3 regions of the Providencia sp. R33 genome follow, and region 3 is predicted to be linked to each of the others. Evidence: predicted binding sites of a transcription regulator. Region 3 holds the regulator's gene; each other region holds the start of a gene.
What was found. Region 3 encodes PhoB, which activates phosphate uptake and scavenging genes when phosphate is short. Its sites were predicted from a motif close to CTGTCATAAAACTGNCNNAT; they were not measured.
Positions count from the first base shown of each region.

Region 1: pstS (phosphate ABC transporter substrate-binding protein PstS) is a predicted target of PhoB. The motif match lies at 1,340-1,359, and genes of this name have one in related genera.
Region 2: J6836_RS01480 (esterase-like activity of phytase family protein) is a predicted target of PhoB. The motif match lies at 1,417-1,436, and genes of this name have one in related genera.

Region 1 covers NZ_CP072453.1:3,980,271-3,982,549, forward strand. Annotated here, with positions in the region: gene envZ (two-component system sensor histidine kinase EnvZ) at 1-478, shown strand, start outside; gene pstS (phosphate ABC transporter substrate-binding protein PstS) at 1,460-2,279, shown strand, end outside.
Region 2 covers NZ_CP072453.1:311,573-313,851, reverse strand. Annotated here, with positions in the region: gene J6836_RS01480 (esterase-like activity of phytase family protein) at 1-1,349, opposite strand, end outside; gene ybbP (putative ABC transporter permease subunit YbbP) at 1,490-2,279, opposite strand, start outside.
Region 3 covers NZ_CP072453.1:4,482,043-4,484,321, reverse strand. Annotated here, with positions in the region: gene phoR (phosphate regulon sensor histidine kinase PhoR) at 1-888, opposite strand, end outside; gene phoB (phosphate regulon transcriptional regulator PhoB) at 912-1,601, opposite strand; gene sbcD (exonuclease subunit SbcD) at 1,838-2,279, shown strand, end outside.

The sequences.
Region 1 (2,279 bases), 500 kb from region 3:
GTCTTACTTGAAAACAGGACAAGAGATGGATATGGAGTTCTGCGACCTCAACGCTATCTTAATGGAAGCGGTCAACTCAGAAAGCAATGTTATCGGCGAAATCGAAACGGCGTTAGAACCGGGCTCAATGGTCGTGAACGGTAACCCGCTAGCGATTAAGCGTGCAATCACCAATATGATTGTGAACGCTTATCGTTATGGGAATGGCTGGATCAAAGTGAGCAGCGGTAAAACTGAGGATTTTGTCTGGTTCCAAGTGGAAGATGATGGTGCAGGTATCAAAGAAGAAGATATACACCGCTTGTTCCAACCCTTTGTACAAGGTGAAAAAGCACGCAGTAATACGGGAACTGGCTTAGGGCTAGCGATTATACGCCGTATAGTGGATGCCCATGAAGGGAGTATAGAGATCCACAAAAGTGAGCGTGGCGGGTTTGCGATTAGGGCTCTTCTCCCCCTCAAAGAAAAAGAAGACTAAATACTCTTCACACTTTGCACCGCAGCGTTGTTGGCTGCGCTCGGCTACTCGAGTCACATACTTGTGTATGCTCCCCGAGATACCCTTACTTGGCCGCCTAGCTGCGGCACAAATTGTTTTGAGTATTATCTGTATTTAGCTAAATACACTTCACACATTGCACCGCAGCGTTGTTGGCTGCGCTCGGTTACTCGAGTCACATACTTGTGTATGCTCCCCGAGATATCCTTACTTGGCCGCCTAGCTGCGGCACAAATTGTTTTGAGTATTATCTGTATTTAGCTAAATACACTTCACACATTGCACCGCAGCGTTGTTGGCTGCGCTCGGCTACTCGAGTCACATACTTGTGTATGCTCCCCGAGATACCCTTACTTGGCCGCCTAGCTGCGGCACAAATTGTTTTGAGTATTATCTGTATTTAGCTAAATACACTTCACACATTGCACCGCAGCGTTGTTGGCTGCGCTCGGTTACTCGAGTCACATACTTGTGTATGCTCCCCGAGATACCCTTACTTGGCCGCCTAGCTGCGGCACAAATTGTTTTGAGTATTATCTGTATTTAGCTAAATACACTTCACACTTTGCGCTACAGCGTTGTTGGCTGCGCTCGGTTACTTGGGTCACATACTTGTGTATGCTCCCCGAGATACCCTTACTTGGCCGCCTATCGATAACTTGAACTATTTAGCGCTATCCTTTTTTGCCTAGACTAAAAATATTTTCGCTTTTATGACAGTCTGTCATTTTTCTTTTTCAAACTTATCTTGATATGATATTTTTCTAACTAATTGAATTTAAATTATTTTTATTTTTATCCTGCCTGATTTTATCTCTTCCTCAGTGAAAAAATAATCAATTGTCATAAAACTGTCATAAAAACGACATGTTGTCGTAACTAAATTGTCCTATTTTTCCTACCGTGACATACACCCAACAATTTTATACTTGATTGTTTCTATACATCCCCGGAGGGATTATGAAAATGACGCGTACCACCTTAGCAAGCGTAATGGCAGCAACTTTATCTCTGACTGCAATGTCTTCTTTTGCTGCTACCAGCCTGACCGGAGCTGGCGCGACCTTCCCTGCTCCTGTCTATGCGAAGTGGGCAGACTCTTATCAGAAAGAAACAGGTAATAAAGTGAACTATCAGGGGATCGGTTCTTCTGGTGGTGTAAAACAAATTAATGCAAGAACCGTTGATTTTGGTGCGTCTGATGCACCATTGACTGACGAAAAATTAAAAGAAGATGGCCTGTTCCAATTCCCTACCGTTATCGGTGGTGTGGTACTGGCGGTTAACGTAAAAGGCATCGAGTCAGGCCAACTGACTTTAGATGGCAACACATTAGGTGATATCTATTTGGGTAAAATCACCAAATGGAATGACCCGGCTATTGCAAAATTAAACCCGAAAGTGAGCTTACCAGACCAAACTATTGCAGTGGTAAGACGTTCTGACGGTTCAGGTACCACATTCGTCTTCACAAGCTACTTAGCAAAAGTCAGCACAGGTTGGAAAGATGAAATCGGTGCGGGTTCAACCGTTAACTGGCCGAAAAACAGCGTAGGCGGTAAAGGTAACGACGGTGTTGCTGCATTCGTACAACGTCTGCCAGGCTCTATCGGTTATGTTGAATATGCTTACGCAAAACAAAATAATCTTGCGTATACTAAGTTAGTTTCTGCGGATGGCGAAGCGGTATCACCAACGGGTGAAAGCTTCAGCGCAGCAGCGAAAAAAGTTGACTGGTCTAAGTCGTTTGCACAAGACCTGACTAACCGTGACGGCGCGA
Region 2 (2,279 bases), 580 kb from region 3:
ATAAATTCATTGTCATCGGCTTTATTAGGCTCACGGCTCGATGAAAATGGGTAGTTATTGTCATTTCCAACAATAATATGTTCGCCGTCAACCACGTCCACGTTCTCAATCGTGAAGAATGGGAAAGTAAATACGCCATCATTCAGTGGCTTTCTTGCTTGACTATTTGGGTCTTTAATATTCATTAAATCAATGTACGCCTGCTTATCAACCGCGCCGCCAACGTTTTCGTCTGAAAAAGCAATGCGGTATACGCGTTTAAATTTCGCTAGGTTACTAAAGCAATTTTCCGTGCTTGTACTGCCCGCGGCGCAGGCTTTATCCGATGTCCCCTCACCATTATCACGTTCGATAATTAAGCCGTGGGTCTCATCGATTAAATTAAAATCTCCGATAGCATTTTGATTGTCTTCAAATACGTATAACCAACTTCTACCTGTCCAATCTTGTTTTTTCACATCAAACTCAAGAATACGTGCAGCTCGTTTGCCATCCACATTTTCATAATCTTGTTTTTCATCAACCCAAATTGCGCCTTCAAGCATTGGGTACAGTTTTGAACCGTCTGGCGAGGAAGCCATCCCTTCAAACCCTTTTGAGCGATTAACTTGAAAAGTCACTTTATCCGTTGGTTTACCCGGTGTGGTAACTTGGTAATGATCAGGGGAAACCACTTTTTTGCCATCGACTTGCGTTTCAAACAGGGCTAGCACTTTCCCATCCAAATCCATTTTTATCAGGTATGGGCCAAACTCATCCCCTACCCATAACGCACCATCAGCAAATTGAAAACTTTCTGGGTCGAAATCACTGCCCGTTAAATAACGTTCCTGTGTACTCTCATTAATAATATGAAAAGGAATGATTTTATCGGGATCATGGAAGAAAACCGTTTTGAGTGGTGTGGTTTTGCCTGATTTAAAATCGATATCGTATTGCGTTACATACAGCATCGAGTCTGGTGAATTCACTTTATTACCGAAGCCATTATCTGTTAACACCCAATAGGTGCCATCTGCCATGCGTTTAATCCCCGAATGGCCTTGTAATGGCTGCCCTTTAATTGGAATGTGTTTTCCTGTTGGGCGATCAGCGGATTTCCCTTCCACTTTGCCGAGGGTATCAACGCGTGTCCCCGTGGTGAATTTACCGCTAACTTGTAAGTCTGAAGGCGCATTTTGTGGCGCAGGAACAGTAGAATCAACGGGAAGAATAGAGTGCCCTGCTAATGTGGCAGGCACCTCTTGTTGAGCAAACCCTGAGAGGCTAAATGAAATCAAACTTGCCAATAAAGAAAATGAACCTACTTTCTGTTTAACTGAACGTTTAATTGAATTTTTATGCTGCATGGTTATGTTTCCACTTTAAGGCTATCAATAATCGACGGCAGAATCATAACTTGAGTGAATGAAGGTTTTGTGAAGGATTGAAGACAGTTATTTTAATTGGGCGTAAATAATTTCACGCCCAATTATTCATTATAAACTAATCACCCATTGGGTAATCTGCGGTGCTGGCTGCCTGTGCCTAATAAACGCAAGCCTAACCAGCCGCCACAAATAGACAGCAAAATAGCCGCACACAGAGGCAATAACACCCACATACGCCATTCAGGTTGCCATGGGAAATCAAACACTTTGCTCTGCAATAACCACAGGGCAATTTCAGCACCAAAGGCTGCTGCAAGGCCTGCCATTAAGCCAAGCAATGCAAACTCGCTCCATAGCGTTCTGCGCATCAGTTTTTTGCTTGCCCCTAAGGTTCGATAAACCACCAGCTCCCGTTCCCGTTGGCTCATTCCCACTTGAATTTGCGCCAGCAATAACAGTAATCCACAGAAAATAACCAAAACCACCATCACTTCAAGGGCTTGGCTGACTTGCTGAAGAATTTGCTGAATCTGTGTAATGATCGCCCCTGTATCCAACACATTAATTGTTGGGTAATGGCGGCTAAGTTGCGTCAATAACTGGCCATCACCTTCATAATGGAAGCTACTCAGCCATGTTGCTGGCATTTTCGATAAGCTTTCTTCCGAGAAAATAAAGTAGAAATTTGGTCGTAAACTTTCCCAATCCACCGTCCTAATACTGCTTACTGTCGCCGAAAAAACTTGTGCTCCCGCATTAAATGTCAGCTTATCACCCAGCTTTAACCCTAGCTCTTTGACCACGGTTTGTTCGATGGATACTTCACCCGCTTTCGGTGGCCATGTGCCTTCATCCACAATATTTGCTGGCGCCAATTGGGATTGCCACGTCAAACTGAGTTCACGCCTC
Region 3 (2,279 bases):
TTGGCTTAAGCTTAGCGCTTCTTGCTCAATCATTTTGAGGATCACGGGAATGTTCACCTGTTCATCAAGATTGATTTGCGGGGCAATTTCGATACGTGATAACTGCAAAAGCTGCTTGACCAAATTGTCCATTCGATGAGCTTGCTCTTGCATCACATTCAGCGCTTTTTTATTGACGGCAGGCATACCTTCTTGGTCATCCATCACCTCAAGATACCCCTGAATAACGGTAAGTGGCGTGCGTAGTTCATGGCTCACATTGGCAAAAAAATCCCTACGCGCTTTCTCCAACCGGCGTTTTTCAGTGACATCTCGCGCCACCATCAATAACTGCCCTTCTGTATAAGGCAAAATACGAAACTCAACGATTTCCCCGCTATTAAGCTCAATGGTTAATGCTTGGTCATAGCTTTTGATTGAAAAATAGCGGCTAAAATCAGGGTAACGCAGTAGATTGAAAATATGTTGGCCGTTATCCTCTGGCCAGCGAAAACCTAACAACGCCTGCGCATGGCGATTACACCAGAAAATATTGCCCTCAGTGGTCATCATCACGACAGCATCAGGTAAGGATTCAGCCCCACTGCGAAAGCGCTTAATGAGTTGCCCTAATTCGCGGCGACGTTTACGGTTGCGTTGCTGCATCTGGTAAATACCGTAAAATATCGGCTCCCAGCCCCCTCGCCCCTCAGGTGGTAACATGCTTTTATCCAGCCAAAGCCAATAAGACAATTTCAGCAAGTTATATGCATGCCACACTAAAGCGGCCAGTAATGAAACCACTAGCAGCCAAGGCAAGTGCCCGATAAAAACGGACAAAATCAGCGCCGGTAAAATAAATAAAAACAGCCCCCAAATCAGCTGTTTAATCGATAAGCGTTCAAGCACGCATGTCTCTCCCTAATTTGTCGTTAATAACGAACAGAGAAACGGTAGCCCGTACCGCGTACTGTTTGCACCATTTTATCATGACCTTCAGTTTCTAGCGCCTTTCTTAAACGCCGAATGTGTACATCCACCGTTCTATCTTCAACATAAACGTTCGCGCCCCACACATAATTCAAGAGCTGTTCACGGCTGTAAACACGTTCAGGGTGCGTCATAAAGAAATGCAGAAGTTTATATTCCGTTGGTCCCATATCAATTGGGGTTTCGTTACTGGTCACTCGGTGGGAGGTTGGGTCTAAGGTTAACCCATTCATTTCGATGATATCTTCTGTCGACATTGGCGAGATACGACGGAGAATCGCTTTCACACGAGCAATTAATTCTTTCGGGGAAAACGGCTTAATCAAATAATCATCTGCACCGACCTCGAGGCCTTTCACGCGGTCTTCTTCTTCCCCACGAGCGGTTAACATCATCACAGGGACATCGCGAGTGGCGCTATCTCGCTTCATATGTTTAATCACTTGGAGCCCTGAACCACCGGGGATCATCCAATCTAGTAACACTAAATCGGGCAGAGGGTCGACTAACTGTGCAATTGCGCTGTCATAATCATCAGCTTCAATCGGCTGGAAACCATTCTGTTCTAATACAAAACAAACCATTTCTCGGATGGGCGCTTCATCTTCAACCACTAGAATGCGTCTTGCCATGATTGTTCCTGTAAATAAGAAGACATTGTTAATGTGAACGCATTATGCGTCACTTTTATGACAGAATTATGAATGTCTATTCGCAAATCAAATATTTCTCCTTATATTAGCGGGTAAATGTCATCTAAGTGAAATAATTCCGCCATAACACGAGAAAAACACGAGGTTTTGATAGGATAAGGTATACTGGATAGCAGTAATTTATGCCCTTTATTGAAGACAGGAACTGATGGCTCATGCGCATTATTCACACCTCTGACTGGCATCTTGGCCAATACTTTTTTACCAAAAGCCGTGCGCCTGAGCACCAACACTTTTTAAATTGGCTAGTGAACCAAGTCGAAATTCATCACGTTGATGCCGTCATTGTGGCAGGGGATATTTTCGATACTGGGTCCCCCCCAAGCTATGCCCGTGAGTTATATAATAAATTTATTGTAGATTTGCAAAAAACGGGTTGCCAGTTGGTCATTTTGAGCGGAAACCACGATTCCGTCTCTGTTCTGAATGAATCAAGCTCACTATTAAGCTACCTCAATACTCAAGTGGTCACCTCTGGCAGTGAGCCGAATGTTATCACTCTGCACAATAAACAAGCGCAACCCATTGGCCTTGTGTGTGCAATTCCTTTTTTACGACCTCGGGATATCCAACTAAGTGTTGCAGGGCAAAGTATTG